Linked DNA regions of Chlorogloeopsis sp. ULAP01. The protein of the gene in region 2 interacts with the protein of the main gene of each other region in a pairwise test. Links are inferred from orthologs where the notes say so. Each region holds a gene or a part of one and is shown on either strand. Other genes may lie near its edges.

What was found.
Region 1: the proteins of recA (region 2) and dprA interact in binary tests that used the Bacillus subtilis proteins (3 or more experiments, as listed by UniProt). The link is inferred for Chlorogloeopsis sp. ULAP01 from one-to-one orthologs.

Annotation. Positions count from the first base shown.
Region 1 is NZ_JAUDRH010000018.1:57,975-65,445, forward strand. The notes cover bases 4,625-7,410. They hold dprA (DNA-processing protein DprA), read right to left. Parts: upstream 6,684-7,410; coding sequence 5,565-6,683; downstream 4,625-5,564. Other genes in these bases: psb28 (photosystem II reaction center protein Psb28), read left to right, coding at 4,625-4,906; QUB80_RS29595 (alpha/beta hydrolase), read left to right, coding at 6,841-7,410. Outside these bases: QUB80_RS29565 (BON domain-containing protein), read right to left, coding at 202-672; QUB80_RS29570 (general stress protein), read right to left, coding at 817-1,506; QUB80_RS29575 (RNA methyltransferase), read left to right, coding at 1,672-2,496; QUB80_RS29580 (serine hydrolase), read left to right, coding at 2,921-4,468; more of psb28, read left to right, coding at 4,532-4,624; more of QUB80_RS29595, read left to right, coding at 7,411-7,443; QUB80_RS29600 (YdcF family protein), read right to left, coding at 7,453-7,471. UniProt on the Bacillus subtilis protein: Protein that helps load RecA onto ssDNA during transformation. Binds cooperatively to circular ssDNA, is able to bridge different segments of DNA. Favors the loading of RecA onto SsbA- or SsbB-coated ssDNA and formation of RecA-DNA filaments.
Region 2 is NZ_JAUDRH010000011.1:216,792-224,289, forward strand. What follows is about bases 2,792-5,604. They hold recA (recombinase RecA), read right to left. Parts: upstream 4,830-5,604; coding sequence 3,753-4,829; downstream 2,792-3,752. Other genes in these bases: QUB80_RS22065 (serine/threonine-protein kinase), read left to right, coding at 2,792-3,477; QUB80_RS22075 (lysophospholipid acyltransferase family protein), read right to left, coding at 5,087-5,604. In the rest of the region: hemL (glutamate-1-semialdehyde 2,1-aminomutase), read left to right, coding at 1-1,270; QUB80_RS22060 (metallothionein), read right to left, coding at 1,403-1,564; more of QUB80_RS22065, read left to right, coding at 1,870-2,791; more of QUB80_RS22075, read right to left, coding at 5,605-6,043; QUB80_RS22080 (Coq4 family protein), read right to left, coding at 6,491-7,129; QUB80_RS22085 (alpha/beta hydrolase family protein), read right to left, coding at 7,393-7,498. UniProt on the Bacillus subtilis protein: Multifunctional protein involved in homologous recombination, DNA repair and competence.

The DNA.
Region 1 (7,471 bases), on a different replicon or contig from region 2:
TTTTTACCGGGTTCAACCTATAACCAATAAGGATCTGTTAAGAAGGATAAATCGTTTACTACGAACAAATTTCTAATTTTAGATTTAATTATGTCTACCCAATTAGTATCTAAAAGCTAAAGGCTAATTACATTACCCCAAAGAGTATAGCAATTAGCCTTACTTAATTATGGAACTATACGTACTCAGTTCTGATTATGGTTAATTTGGTGTAGGTGTAGCTGGCGCAACCTTAACATTTTTAACATCTACATTTTTGACACCCTTAATTTCTTTTGCCAAATTAGGAACTCTATTTAGTTGCTCTTGAGTGGGAACCGTTCCGGCAATAGTAACAACACCCTCTTCAGCATCAACTGTTAACCGACTAGCTGGTAAATTTGCCTCTAATTTACCGCGAACTTGGCTTTCAAGATCTGCATCGGCTCTGTCTGCATCGCCACCAGTAATATTGTTACGTTGCTCTCTTGCCCGAATATCAGACTCAATTTGACTTTTACGAGTGTCGCTAACGGCGTCTTGCTGAGTTTGTTGAGCTGATTCTGTAGTTGGCGCGTTGACGTTTTCATTAACGTTGCTGGGGGCTTCGGTACTCGTTCTAGAGTTCGGTTCGCAAGCTGCCACACCTGTAATCAGTACACTACTGATTAATAACGGAATGAGTTTCTTCATTTCTTTTGGTTAGTTCAAAGTTTTAGCGATTAATTAACTTATGTGCAAGTATGAGGAGCAAATATTGACACATCAATCATTAAGTCATGATTTAGAGTTATGAGTTATGACTATGTACAATTGCTCAAAAACTCTATATTTTTACTAGATAGTTTCATCTCGACGATCAACAATGATTACCTTGGGATCGTTAGTAGTAACGCTGCGAGTGGTATCCACTGTAGAAGTAGCAGGTGTGGAAGTAGCAGGATTCATGTAGTCACTGCGGCTAGTAGCATCGACTGTAGGAGCATTGTAAATACCAAACTCCTCAATACCCCGATTTCTGAGAATGCTTTCAGCACGTTGAACTTCTAAGTCTGTACCTTCTACTATTACTAGATAATCACCACGGGAAATGCGATCGTTGTAAACTCTAGCTCTTTCTTCAGGAATTCCCAAGCCAATCAATGCTCCTACTAATCCGCCAGCCGCCGCACCAATACCAGCACCGGCAGCAGTAGTAGCCAAAGCTGTAGCTATTTCTCCTGCAAGTAAAATCGGGCCAACACCAGGAATTGCTAAAGTACCTAAACCAACGAGCAGACCAGTCAGTCCTCCTAATATACCACCTGTAACTGCTCCAGCAGCAGCTCCTTCATCTGCTTTATTGCCAACATTTTCTTGGGTATCAACACCACCAATACTACCAGTGCGATCAGCGTCTTTGGCAATTACAGCAACCTTATTCATGTTAAAGCCAGCATCTCTAAGTTCTGTGAGCGCATGCTCGGCATCACGTCTATTAGAAAATACCCCAACTGCACGCTGATGCTGGTGTTGTGCTACAACCATTTGACTTCTCCATCTATTGTTTTTGTGCTTGTATTACTGTTTTCGCTTTTTTGGAATCGATTTTCATCGTTCGCAAGGATAAACTGCTGCTCTATCAATCGATGGGTTATTGTCTGTGAAAATGGGGCATAGACGACAGAAGTAATACAACTGGAGAGATGGTATATGGCAATGGGTGGGGTGAAAATTATTTTAGTAGAGCCAGCAGGCCCTTTAAATGTAGGATCTGTTGCACGGGTAATGAAAAATTTTGGATTTAATCAGTTGGTGTTAGTTAATCCTCAATGCGATTTTTTAGGGATTGAAGCAAAAAAAATGGCAGTACATGCCTGGGATATTTTAGAATCAGCCGTATCAGTAGCAACATTGCCAGAGGCATTGCAAGGATGCAGGCGAGCGATCGCTACAACTGGCATCACTCATCATTGGCAAGCACCATTAGAAAACCCCTACACAGCACTCCCCTGGTTATTAGAAGAAATAGGGCAACCCGCAGCACTGATTTTTGGTAGAGAAGACAGGGGATTAACTAATCAAGAATTAAACTATGCCCAGCGCTTTGTTCGCATTCCCACTAGTTCCAATTATCAATCACTAAATTTGGCTACTGCTGTGGCTATTTGCTGCTATGAACTGGCAAAAGAGGACAAGGAGAATGAAGATGACACGACGAGAAGACATGAGTCGCGATCCTTCCCCTTGTCCCCCCCTCACCTTGTCCCCCCATCCTCTTCCTCCGCGTCTGACGAAAGCTCGTCTGATTCCGAGCTTGCACCTTTGGATGTTGTGGAGGCATACTACCAGCAATTAGAATCTCTACTGCTAAAGATTGGATATCTTTATCCCCATACAGCAGCTAGCCGTATGGAAAAATTTCGCCAACTATATAATCGTGCTCAATTACAAACTAGAGAAGTTTCTATGTTACGAGGTATTTTGCGACAGGTAGAATGGGCGCTAGAGAATAAAAGCGATCATGAAAATTCATAACTAATCGCTTACTATTTACGCAACTACCCTCCCAATTCTTTTTAGTATGGCTTACACTAAACACAAAATCTCAACCAAAACCACAAAAGGATACAAAATAAAAATGTAGTCAGAACAAAGAATACAGAACACAGAATTCAGAATCCAGAAGATTCTGAGTTGTAACTTCTTTTTTCTAAATTCTGACAACTAAGTTCTTTTTTAGTAATTCAAACTCGAACTTTACCATATTAAGTGTATTTGTATATACTTTATTAACAGCATAATTAAGGAGAAATTATAGTGCAAAAGAATGTAGAAATAATAGTTGGGTTTTTCTTTCAAAACCTTACAGTAATTAACAAAAAACTGTTTTCACCCACCTAGACAAAACCTCAAAAGTAATTGCTATATTGTGTAGTTTATATCACCACTATAAAATTGTATGCAAACCAGAACCTTCATCACAGGTTTATCGCGGCGTCAACCCGCCAAAGAACAGCGCCAGCGTCCCCGCAAAGGGCAAAAGCCGGGGCGTCAGCAAGTAAAAGTATCTAGTCAGCAGCAGTCTACCTCTCAAGGGAAAGCGATACCGATGCGTCCAGAAGCTAATCGTCCCCTCAATAATGCTAATGCAGCAAAAGCACGACCGGGGGTAATAGTGCCAGCAACCATCAAACCCAGCCCTAAGGCACACAAGCAAATACCTCCCTTAAAACCTAGCAATGTAAAAGTAAAAACTTTAGGGATGCGCAAGCAAGCACCGCTCAAAAAAATCGGCTCATCCCGAAAAACACGGCTAAAGCCTATGGCAAGAACTATTCTGTATGCTTTACGGTTATTAATTGTGGGAGTTGGTATCGGCGCGATTGTGGGAACAGTCTTATCAATTTTAGATCCTGCTACTCGTACTTCAACACAGGGAACATCAAATAATCCCAGGCAAATGCAAACACAGCCAAATCCAACTCCTACAGCAGCAGTTGCTGGCTTATCGTTATCACAGGAAATTACCCCATTAAAAACAGCGATCCAAAGTTTGGTGGCTAGCAATCCAAATCTGACGCCAGGAGTTTTTGTAGTGGATTTGGATAATGGTAGTTATGTAGATGTGAGTGCCTCCTCAAGTTTTCCCGCCGCCAGCACTATTAAAATTCCAATTCTTGTTGCTTTTTTCCAAGATGTGGATAGTGGCAAAATTCGCCTAGATGAATCACTAACAATGCAAAAGGAAATGGTTGTGGGTGGTTCTGGAGATATGCAGTTTAAGCCAGTGGGAACTCAGTTCACAGCGCTGGAAGTTGCAACAAAGATGATGACAATTAGCGACAATACGGCAACAAATATGCTGATTACCCGTATGGGTGGTATTGAAGCTTTAAATCAGCGTTTTCGTAGTTGGGGTTTGACAACCACAACGATTCGCAACCCACTTCCCGATTTGCAAGGTACTAACACAACTAGCCCTAAAGAATTGGGAAACTTAATGGCGATGGTAAATCAAGGCAATTTAGTAGGCATGATTTCGCGCGATCGCATCCTCGATATTATGCGCAAAACAGTCAGAAACCACCTTTTACCAACTGGTTTAGGACAAGGTGCAACAATTGCCCACAAAACCGGGGATATTGGTACTGTGCTAGCAGATGCGGGTTTAGTTGATTTGCCTACGAACAAGCGCTACATAGTTGCAGTCATGGTGAAGCGCCCTAATAACGATCCGCGTGCAGAGAAATTAATTAGCTCCATTTCTCGTGCTGCTTATCAACAATTAACTCAAGTTACTCCTATGCCTACAACTGGTTATCAATCTCCTGTGATGGCACCTGGTGTGACACCAACAAGCACGCTGCCACCAAACACTTATCAGCCCCCAGTTCTAAATCCGTCTCTACCGAATAACATGGGCAGTACCATGCCTCCTCTTAACAATAATTATCAGTCTCCACCAATGATGACTCCTCAGCAGTATTATTATCCTTATCAAAGATAATTATTAGATGGCTTATAGCTAATCGCTATTAGCTATTTTTGAATTTGAAATCTTGAATTGCTGATGGCATCTATTACACCCTCGATCCAATTTTTTGCTGGCATTGACGAAGAACTGAGCAGTGTCAGTTTACGACGCAGTCGCACTTCTGGAATGCGCAACGTCTTAATGACTTTTAATCAATTAAAAGCCATCGAAGGATTTAACAGCTTCACAAAACAATCCTTAAATTCCATGCGCTTAACTGATGAAGAAGGTGAAATTAACGTTACTCCTTCTTCTGTGCAATTTGTATTTGGGGGTGCAGAAGGTGACGAATTACAGCGTGTTGAGTGCAAATTTGAAATCGAACGGGATGACTATTGGGACAGATTTATGCGATTTATGCATCGTTACGCCGAGGCTAATGGTATGGCGTATGGAGAATCGCAATCATAAGATGCGCTTCAGATTTTGATTTGGGTGTTTAGTCTGATTTGGCGATCGCACTTTCTAATCGCTTTTACGAAAGTACGATCGTTGTTATCGATGTGTGAACTACGCAAATGAGAAAGCAATATGCCTTTTTGTTTGCTGAATCTACTGAAATGAGAAAGCATTCAAGCATATTGAGAAAGTGATATACCTTTTTGCTTACTAAATCAACCTAAATAAGAAAGCAATCAACTATTCTGCTGCTCTCATGTTTCTGAAGACTTTGTTGGGTAATATCAAATCCGAATCGAATACCCCCTTTTACCATACACCCTGGAAGGGTGTGGCTATACAAAAAAAGGGTTGAAAAACTGGATTTGGTACAATACCAAATTGGCGAGCGGGAGTCTTGTTTCAAAATTCTGGACTAGCCTATTCATCAATGGTTTGAATCCAAAATCACGCCACTTGCACTCAACGTGCTTAACCCGACGCCAGGTGCACTCGACGCACTTAACCCGCAAGGGCGCACTGGCTCCGCAAGGGCGCAGTGGCTCCGCAAGGGCGCAGTGGCTCCAAAATCCACGCATTGGTATAAGTTGAACTTTTACCCACTTTAATATTCGTTGTTAGCATAGCAAGCGATCGCATTCCTGCAATCTGAAAATGCTAAAAAATACTATCAACTACGCCTATACCTCATTCCCGGCATTTGCGAAACTAAACCCATCAATTCCAACTGCAACAAAGCACTGGCAACCTCACCTGTCGCTATACCCGTTTGTTGGACAATCGTATCGAAGGGCAAATAATCTGAGGAAATTACATCCATTACCTTTTGCAATTCTGGTGACAAATCAGGTAAGTTTAACTGCTGCGGTTCTGGAAGTGCCTGAACAAAATCCATCTGTGGGATTGCTCCCAACATTTTTAACAGTTCATCTAATTCTTTGAGAATCGGGGCAGCTCCTTGACTGAGTAGCTTTAAACAACCTTGAGATGGATAATCATCCAGCCTGCCTGGCAACACATAAATATCTCTGCCAAATTCGTTTGCATAGTTAGCTGTAATCAAAGCACCAGATTTCAAAGGTGCTTCCATTACCAGCACAGCACGACACAACCCGGCAATGATCCGGTTGCGACGGGGAAAGTGGGCGCGATCGGGCGGGGTTTTGCTTGGATACTCGCTCAAAACTAATCCAGTGTTTAAAATCTGCTTGTACAGTTGTTGATTTTGGGATGGATAAATGACATCTACACCCGTACCTAAAACTGCAACTGTACGTCCTCCAGCTTTGATCACAGTGGCATGAGTTTCAGTGTCGATTCCCTCTGCTAAACCAGAAACTACTGTAAAACCATTTTTCACTAAAGCTGTACTAATTTGGCGAGTCCAACGAATACCATATTCTGAAGGTTGCCGCGTTCCAACAATTGCCACCATTGGTGTTTGTCCGAGATTCTCTTGTAGTTCCACTGCACCACGGTAGTACAAAATAGGTGGAGGGCTGGAAATTTCTAGCAGTAAGCGAGGATATTCTGGATCTGCTGGTGTCCAAAAATAGGGATTTTGCTCTTGGTGCTGGGCAAGTAATTGTTCAGGATGAAGTTGCGATCGCTGTTTTACTACCTTTGTCAATGTCTGAAACCCAAAACCCTCCACAGCTTCCAATTGCTTTGGACTGGCTTCCCAAGCTGTTTTGAGTGTACCAAAATGCTGTTGCAATCGTTGCACCAATATCGGGCCGATTCCAGATATGTGCGACCAAGCTAGCCAATATGCACGTTCAACTGCCAATTTTGTCCATCCTCATCTGCTCTGGGTTGATTATTCCCAGATTATGTGTGTCTGTTCACGATAAGATGGAAATAATATCCCAGAATCGTGCATTTTTTAGAGTAAAGACAAAGATTGATGGTATGTTTGATGCATAACAGCCAGCAAAAAGTTACCAATGTCATTGCCACGATTTTCTACCATCAAATGTTTGAGTCATTTTCTGTTATGCATTTCTAGTTGCTCATTATTTTTAGCTTTTAATAATATTCTTAATTCATCTCCTAGTTTGGCAGCAGAAGAAATTGTAATTAGATATGGATTGTTTGAGGAATCTCTCTCTATCGCAGATTTACGCAAGTATGCTGAAACGCAACAAGTTTCTGACGATTTAAAATCTTTTTTGGGTTACTTAAATTCAAAACAGCAACAGAAATTACACAAGGTGCTACAAATAAAAATACCTTTGGGTGTGGTGGCTTTAGATAAGCTATTAAACTCAGAAACTGGCAAAATAGCTTTAAATTTTGTTGCCCCAGCGATCACCCGTCGCGACAACGCAGGGATACAAGCACTGCGATCTGCAATTATTTTAGGGGCTGCATCATCAAAAGGTTTAGGAGTAATATCGTTTCTAGAAGCTTATCCCAGTCAAAGACTCATCGTTAATTTACCAACAGCCTTAGAAATAATCAATAAAGCTGATTTATTTTCTAGTTTCTCTGGTTCCCTATTCACAGATGACTTAGGCTCTACATTACTATCGCCGTTGGAGTTCTAAAATTAAATGTTAGGCTCTCCAACTGAAA
Region 2 (7,498 bases):
ATCACAAGAAATCTTCGCCGCTGCTCAAAACCTAATGCCAGGAGGGGTAAGTTCCCCAGTTCGCGCCTTCAAATCTGTGGGAGGACAACCGATTGTTTTCGACCACGTCAAAGGCGCATACATTTGGGATGTAGATGGCAATCAGTATATTGACTATGTAGGAACTTGGGGCCCAGCTATTTGCGGTCATGCCCATCCCGAAGTCATTACGGCACTGCATGAAGCTTTGGAGAAAGGCACCAGCTTTGGCGCACCTTGCCTGCTGGAAAATGTCTTAGCTGAAATGGTCATTGATGCTGTACCTAGCATCGAAATGGTAAGATTTGTGAATTCAGGCACCGAAGCTTGTATGGCAGTGCTAAGGCTGATCAGAGCCTTCACTGGGCGTGACAAAGTGATTAAGTTTGAGGGTTGCTATCACGGTCACGCTGATATGTTTTTAGTGAAGGCAGGCTCCGGTGTTGCTACCCTTGGTTTGCCCGATTCCCCTGGAGTACCTAAATCAGTAACCAGTAATACCCTGACTGCACCTTTCAACGATTTGGAAGCTGTGAAAGCTTTATTTGAGGAGAACCGCGACCAAATCGCTGGAGTTATTCTTGAGCCTGTTGTAGGTAATGCTGGTTTTATTCCTCCTGATGCTGGCTTTTTAGAAGGGTTACGAGAACTTACCCACGAACATGGGGCGTTGCTGGTATTTGACGAGGTGATGACAGGCTTTCGTATTGCCTATGGTGGTGCTCAGGAAAAATTTGGCATTACTCCCGATCTCACAACCTTGGGTAAGATTATCGGTGGCGGTTTGCCTGTAGGAGCTTATGGCGGTCGTCGGGATATTATGTCTATGGTTGCTCCTGCTGGCCCAATGTATCAAGCAGGAACTCTTTCTGGTAATCCTTTGGCAATGACTGCGGGAATTAAAACGCTAGAATTGCTGCAAAAACCGGGTACCTACGAGTATCTAGATCAAATTACTAAAAAGTTAGCAGATGGTTTGTTGCAAATTGCTCAACAAACAGGTCACGCTGCTTGTGGTGGTCAGATTAGTGCTATGTTTGGTTTGTTCTTTGCATCTGGCCCTATCCATAACTACGAAGACGCCAAAAAATCGGATTTGGGCAAGTTTGCTCGCTTCCATCGTGGGATGCTAGAGCGTGGTATTTACCTGGCACCGTCGCAGTTTGAAGCTGGATTTACCTCTTTAGCTCATACCGAGGAAGATATTGAGCAAACTCTAGAAGCGGCAAGGGATGTAATGTCCAATTTGTAATGCAATCATGACATTTTTTAACTAGGCAATCTAGGAAATTACTAATAAATTCCCTAGTTAGCCTGTAAAAATAGCAACCCTGTCCATTAATGGACGGGGTTGAAAATTTATCAGGGTAAACATGGGAAGTGCTTAACAACCACAGCCACCGTGACCACAACCTTTCATTGTTTTATGACCTTCAGCACAAGCTTCAGAGCAATAATATTTACCCTCTTTTTGAATTGCATCTTCTAGAGAAACAATACACAAGCAAGATTCACAAGCACATTTCATTTGGGTGACGGTTGTCATAATTTTCTCCTCTTCTTCCTGTTATTAACCTACAACATTTGAACAATTATTCATATATTTAATTAATAAAATTTAAAAGTACCTAGCAATTTAGTATCTACTTAGTATCGCCATCGCCTTTGGTTTCGAGAAAAATACGGGAAATTACGTGAGTTTACGATTGCTTTACGCAACACGAGCCTAACTTTAGCAACTCTTCAAAGCATTTCCAGCGAAAATTACCTGGTGAAAGTAACTTTTGATTTCAATAATTGGATCAGGGTGTAGAGCTACCCGTAATTTTTCGTGCAGCGAGTTGACAGCGCATGAGCTACTGCTTAAATCCTAACTGTCCGAATCCAGAAAATCTAGCTTATAGCGATAGGTGTCAGTCTTGTGGCTCACAACTACTGTTGCGCGATCGCTATCGGGTACAGAAAGCTTTAGGACAAGGTGGCTTTGGGGCAACCTTTCTTGCCTTTGATGAAGCCTTACCAGGCGAACCGAGTTGTGTGATTAAGCAATTACGTCCGTCGGGAACCACACCCCACGTTTTGCAAATGGCACGCGAACTGTTTGAGCGAGAAGCTGTAACTTTGGGCAAGATTGGCAATCACCCCCAAGTACCTAGATTGCTAGATTACTTTGAAGAACATCAACAATTTTACTTAGTTCAGGAATACATTAGTGGTCCCACTTTACAGCAAGAGGTCAAACAAACTGGAATTCTTAGTGAAGCCGGAGTTAAGCAATTCTTAAGTGAGATCCTGCCATTACTGCAATATATACACGAGCATAAGGTGATCCATCGTGATATTAAGCCAGCCAACATCATTCGCCGCGCTCAAGATAGTAGATTAGTTCTCATAGACTTTGGAGCTGTCAAAAATCAAGTTACCCAAGCAACAGTCAATCAATCAGAACAAACGGCATTAACTGCATATGCGATTGGAACACCTGGGTTTGCACCCCCAGAGCAAATGGCAATGCGACCGGTCTATGCTAGTGATATTTATGCTTTAGGGGTAACGTGTATTTATTTACTAACTGGTAAATCTCCTAAAGATTTGGAATACAATCCCACAACAGGCGAGCTGATTTGGGAATCTCATGTGCAAGTAAGCGATCACCTCGTAGAGGTACTGCGGAAAATGCTGGAGATATCAGTACGCAATCGCTATAAAACATCCGAAGAAGTACTTAGAGCACTAGATCTCGAACCATACCTGGAAAGTTTATCAAAAAGTATGATGGTTCAATCTTCTGGAGATGCTAAAGACCAAATAAATCAATATCCGGAAGATTCTGGCAACTCTTGTGCTAATGTTTCTGGTTTAAGTGTGGCACAGATAGCAGCAGCAATTCGCGCTAGACGAGCTAAAGCAACGGAAGGTACTGGTATTGTGCATATGGGGAAGACGCAGCAACGAGTTGTAACGACAAAAACGTCAACTTTGGCTAGCAAGTGCAATGATTCCCAACAGCAAAAGTCTAAAGTCATGCGACAGTTAGATAACCAAAGCCTACTGACAGCTTATCTCAAAGGTAGACGGGATTTTGCCCTTCACAATTTAAGTCTAATTAATTTGCAAGGTGCGAATTTATCAGAAATAAATTTCCATTCTTCTCAATTGGAAAGAGCTAATCTCCAAGGAACTAATCTCCACAGTAGTGATTTTGGGCAAGCTAGTCTCAATAGAGCTAATCTTAAGGATGCAAATTTAAGCAAAGCTTTTCTTGGTAATGCCGATTTAGAAGGAGCAGATCTACGAGGTGCAGATCTCAGCTATGCTTATCTCCAGAATGCTAACCTTCGAGGAGCTAATTTGTGTGGTGCTAATCTTACTGGTGCAAAACTTTCTGAAGAACAACTAGCACTGGCAAAGATAAATTGGATGACAGTACGCCCGAATGGTAAGCGAGGTTTGTTATGATACTTCTCCTCTGCTTGTGACTTAAAAAAGCCAGAGGACAGAAGGAATAAATAGGGACTAGAGGATGGGGCTTAGGGCAATGCCCAATTCCTTATTCGCGCTTGCCCAAACTAAATACCCAATCCCCAATACCCTTTTGGTGTATGCAGTTCATGAAGGCTACCTAACTAAAGGTAGCCAAACCTTACAATGTGTACGGTAGTTGCTACAATGTCGGGAACCCTCCGAAGTTCTGAATATCTCTTTGTATTTACAACTGACAAAACAATAAGGTTTTATTCTTCTTCAGAATAATCCTCAATATCTTCTTCATCTTCGCTTGTCTTTCTGACAGAATTAGCAGAAACAACAGCTCCCATTTCTAATTTTTCCCGTACTAATTGCTTAATTTGTTCGGCAAATTCTGCTTTTTCTTCTAGATACTTAATCGCGTTATCTCGACCTTGAGAAATATTATCACCGTTGTAGCTATACCAAGCTCCCTTTCGTGTAAGTATGCCAGTTTCCTCTGCCAAGTCAACAAGACAACCTAAGGTAGAGATACCCTTACCAAAAATAATGTCAAATTCTGCAATTCTAAAAGGTGGTGCGACTTTATTTTTAGCGACTTTGACTTTGACGCGGTTACCAAATTCCTCCGAGCCTTTTTTAAGGGTTTGAATCCGGCGAATATCCAAGCGTACAGAAGCGTAATATTTTAAGGCGTTACCACCAGTAGTTGTTTCTGGGTTGCCATAAGTAACACCAATTTTTTGCCGCAACTGGTTGAGAAAAATAACTGTGCAACCAGATTTACCAATGTTGCCAGTAATTTTACGTAGAGCTTGACTCATTAATCTTGCTTGAAGACCAACGTGAGCATCACCCATTTCGCCTTCAATTTCCGCACGGGGAACTAGTGCTGCCACTGAGTCAACGACTACAATGTCAACCGCAGCAGAGCGCACAAGCTGATCAACAATTTCTAAAGCTGCTTCTCCAGTATCTGGTTGGGAAACTAGCAAATTTTCGATATCAACACCCAAAGCTCCAGCGTAGGTAGGATCTAAGGCATGTTCTGCATCTACATAAGCAGCAATGCCACCATTTTTTTGCACTTCTGCGACTGCATGTAGCGCGAGTGTCGTCTTACCGGAACTTTCCGGCCCATAAATTTCAATTACCCGTCCTTTGGGCAAACCACCGCCTAATGCCAGATCGAGAGTCAGCGCCCCACTGGGAATGGTTTCTACTCGCATCCGGGTGGCATCACCCAAGCGCATGATTGTTCCTTTGCCAAAAGTACGCTCTATTTGGTTGAGTACCATATTAAGCGCTTTTTGCTTGCCAGCATTTTCAGTATTAACAGCCATTCCTACCTCTATCTATACGGATTTAGGGAGTTTTGCGTGGGAAGTTTTAATAGAACAGATATACTATTTTGACATTTTATTGCCGCTAACCGCTACATAGTTTAGCGCGGGCTTGCCAACATTGCTATCAGACATAATGCTTGTCTGGAGGGGTTTATATATAGTTCCATAGATACCCTTGGATTATACTCTACTGAATCTCTTCAGGCTCTTGGAATTGGGGAAGCCGGAAATAAGATTTCACACTTACTTAAGAGTCACCAAAACATATGATTGAGAAAGTGATGTAAAAACTTTGGTTCTTCTGGTTCTCGGTAGTCTTTGGGCAAAAGTTCGATTAGTGCTGCTTCTAATTCATCAGTGGCTTTTTGTGATTCTTGTGCTTTTGGACGGTTAGCTTGGGGAAATACTAATGGTTTGCCAATACGTACTGTTAATTTTTTACGAAAATACAAGTCTTGAGTCCCAATGAGTGCTATGGGTAAAATCGGTACTCCAGAACGCAAAGCGTAAATTGCAGCACCACGTTTGAGAGGTACAGACAACTGCCCTTCAATATTGCCAAGTCTTCCCTCAGGAAACAAAATAATTCCCTCACCACGAGCAAAAATGTTTTGGGCAATGCGATCTACACGTCGTAAAGTTTCTATCGAGTTACCTTGAGGAACATATTTTTCAATATTTGTTGCTAATTCAGCCAAATCGTCTCGCCCTGCCTTTGCAGCTTCAATGACAGCTATTTCTTCTTTCCAGATACGTTCTATAGGTATGACTCCTTTTGCAAGTCTAAGAAATTGGCGCTTCCACCATTGGTTATAAAGTGTGCGAGCGTCACCTAAGATGTGATAGTAAGGATGCGCTGGTAGCTCCGACAGCAAAAGAAATGGATCTATGTGGTTAAGATGATTCGCTACAACCAAAGCTGGGGTTGTGGGAATTAGTTCTGGAAACTCTAAATTGACTTGAAATAAGGCGTGAATTAAACTTCGTAGTACTCTGCGTCGAACTTCACCGCTAATTTTGCGTTCTGATCCACCCTCAATAACTGCTTCTTGTGACAATAGTGCTTGACGGATCATCTCATTGGCATGGCGATCGCGTGCATAGGCAACACCGTCTATTGCCCTGTTGATTGTTTCTTCGGTGACTGGTGGCAAGAGTGATGCTTGTGTTTCACTTTGCTGTGGTTGGGGTATTAGGGGACTTTTCGACATAGGCTTGATTGGCAACTTCGCAAAGCCAATGATTGAATATAGTAGTTGTTTTAAATGTAATTTGAAGCTTGCCCAGGTAGTAACTTCATGTAGGCAGTTAATTCAATGTCTGGAGTAATTCATCTGCACAAGGCAAGTATGACAGCAATATATGTATGTTTATAGTAGACAGTTCATTAAATGTCACAATCTAATTGATTTCAAGCAGGTATCTGGATTGCTTATCATAACTCAATAAAAAAGCTCCCTTGCCTTTAGCACACAAGAGAGCGGCGGTGTGGTGTGAGGAGCATAATTGAACTTTTGCTTTCAGCAATCTTACCAGACTTAGCTAAAAAAGTGTAAATTAAATTATCATCAAATCATGAAAAATTTTTATCAACAAGCAATTTGTCTCTGATTTGATTGCTAGTAAAGAAGCGATCGCAATCTTACCCAGGGTGATTGTCAACTGACTGTACTCAATGGCTGTGAAATCGATGAAATTTGCGGTAATTTTAATCTTTTCCTAATCTCTTCAATCGATTCTTCCCAGTGTTCTTCAAAACGATACCCTAATAAAAATTCTGCTTTTTTACCTAATTCTTGTCCTTTTTTCAAATTTCCAAAAATTGCTTTGATTTGCCAAGGAGCGAGAATAGGATAAAGCAACTTGGCAAACCACAAACTAATTTTTAATGATTTGCTATAGTTTTGCTCGGCAGCAAAAGCAAGAACACCTATTTCTCCAGCGTAACTAGTATCAAAGCCTAACAAAACATGAAAAATATCATGCGTAACTACATATCGAAGCGCAAATGTATTGCGTTTGGCTACATCCTCTAGTTCAGAACTAATTTTCAGTGGCTTGAGGTTATTTTCTCTCATGTGATTTGCATATTGTCGTCCAAAAGTATTTTGGGGATATTGGCTTAATTTTTCTAAATCAATTGGAGGATGGTATCCTACCACCTGTTGCAATTTAGATGCAACAATAGGATTAATTTTAGCACCAAAAAAATCAGATTTGAGAATAGCAAAATCTCCTAAGTTATCAGAGGTTTTATAATTTATAAGTGTTTTGATTTTCTGGAAAATATTTAACATACATATCTTTTTATTAACTAATAATTTCTTTTAAAAATGAACATATGTTTTGTAGAGTTAAATCCTGATAGACATTCACATGATTCATATAGCAATTCTAAATAACATAGTAGCTCTTTCATTTCTCTTTTCTTCTTTTCTTTGCGCTCTTTGCGGTTTATTAAAAATAAATACACAACTCAAATAGGATTGCTAAAGTAAACCTTCTTAAATATTTACTATGAACTCCCAACCATCCACTTCATCAAATTCCTATGCTGCCGCTACTTGCGAGATTCAATCAGTACTTCCGGATATTCAGGTGAAGCCTTCTTAAGCAAAGGTTTACTCTTATTTTTTAGATACTGGTCGAAGAATGCTAATGTGTAG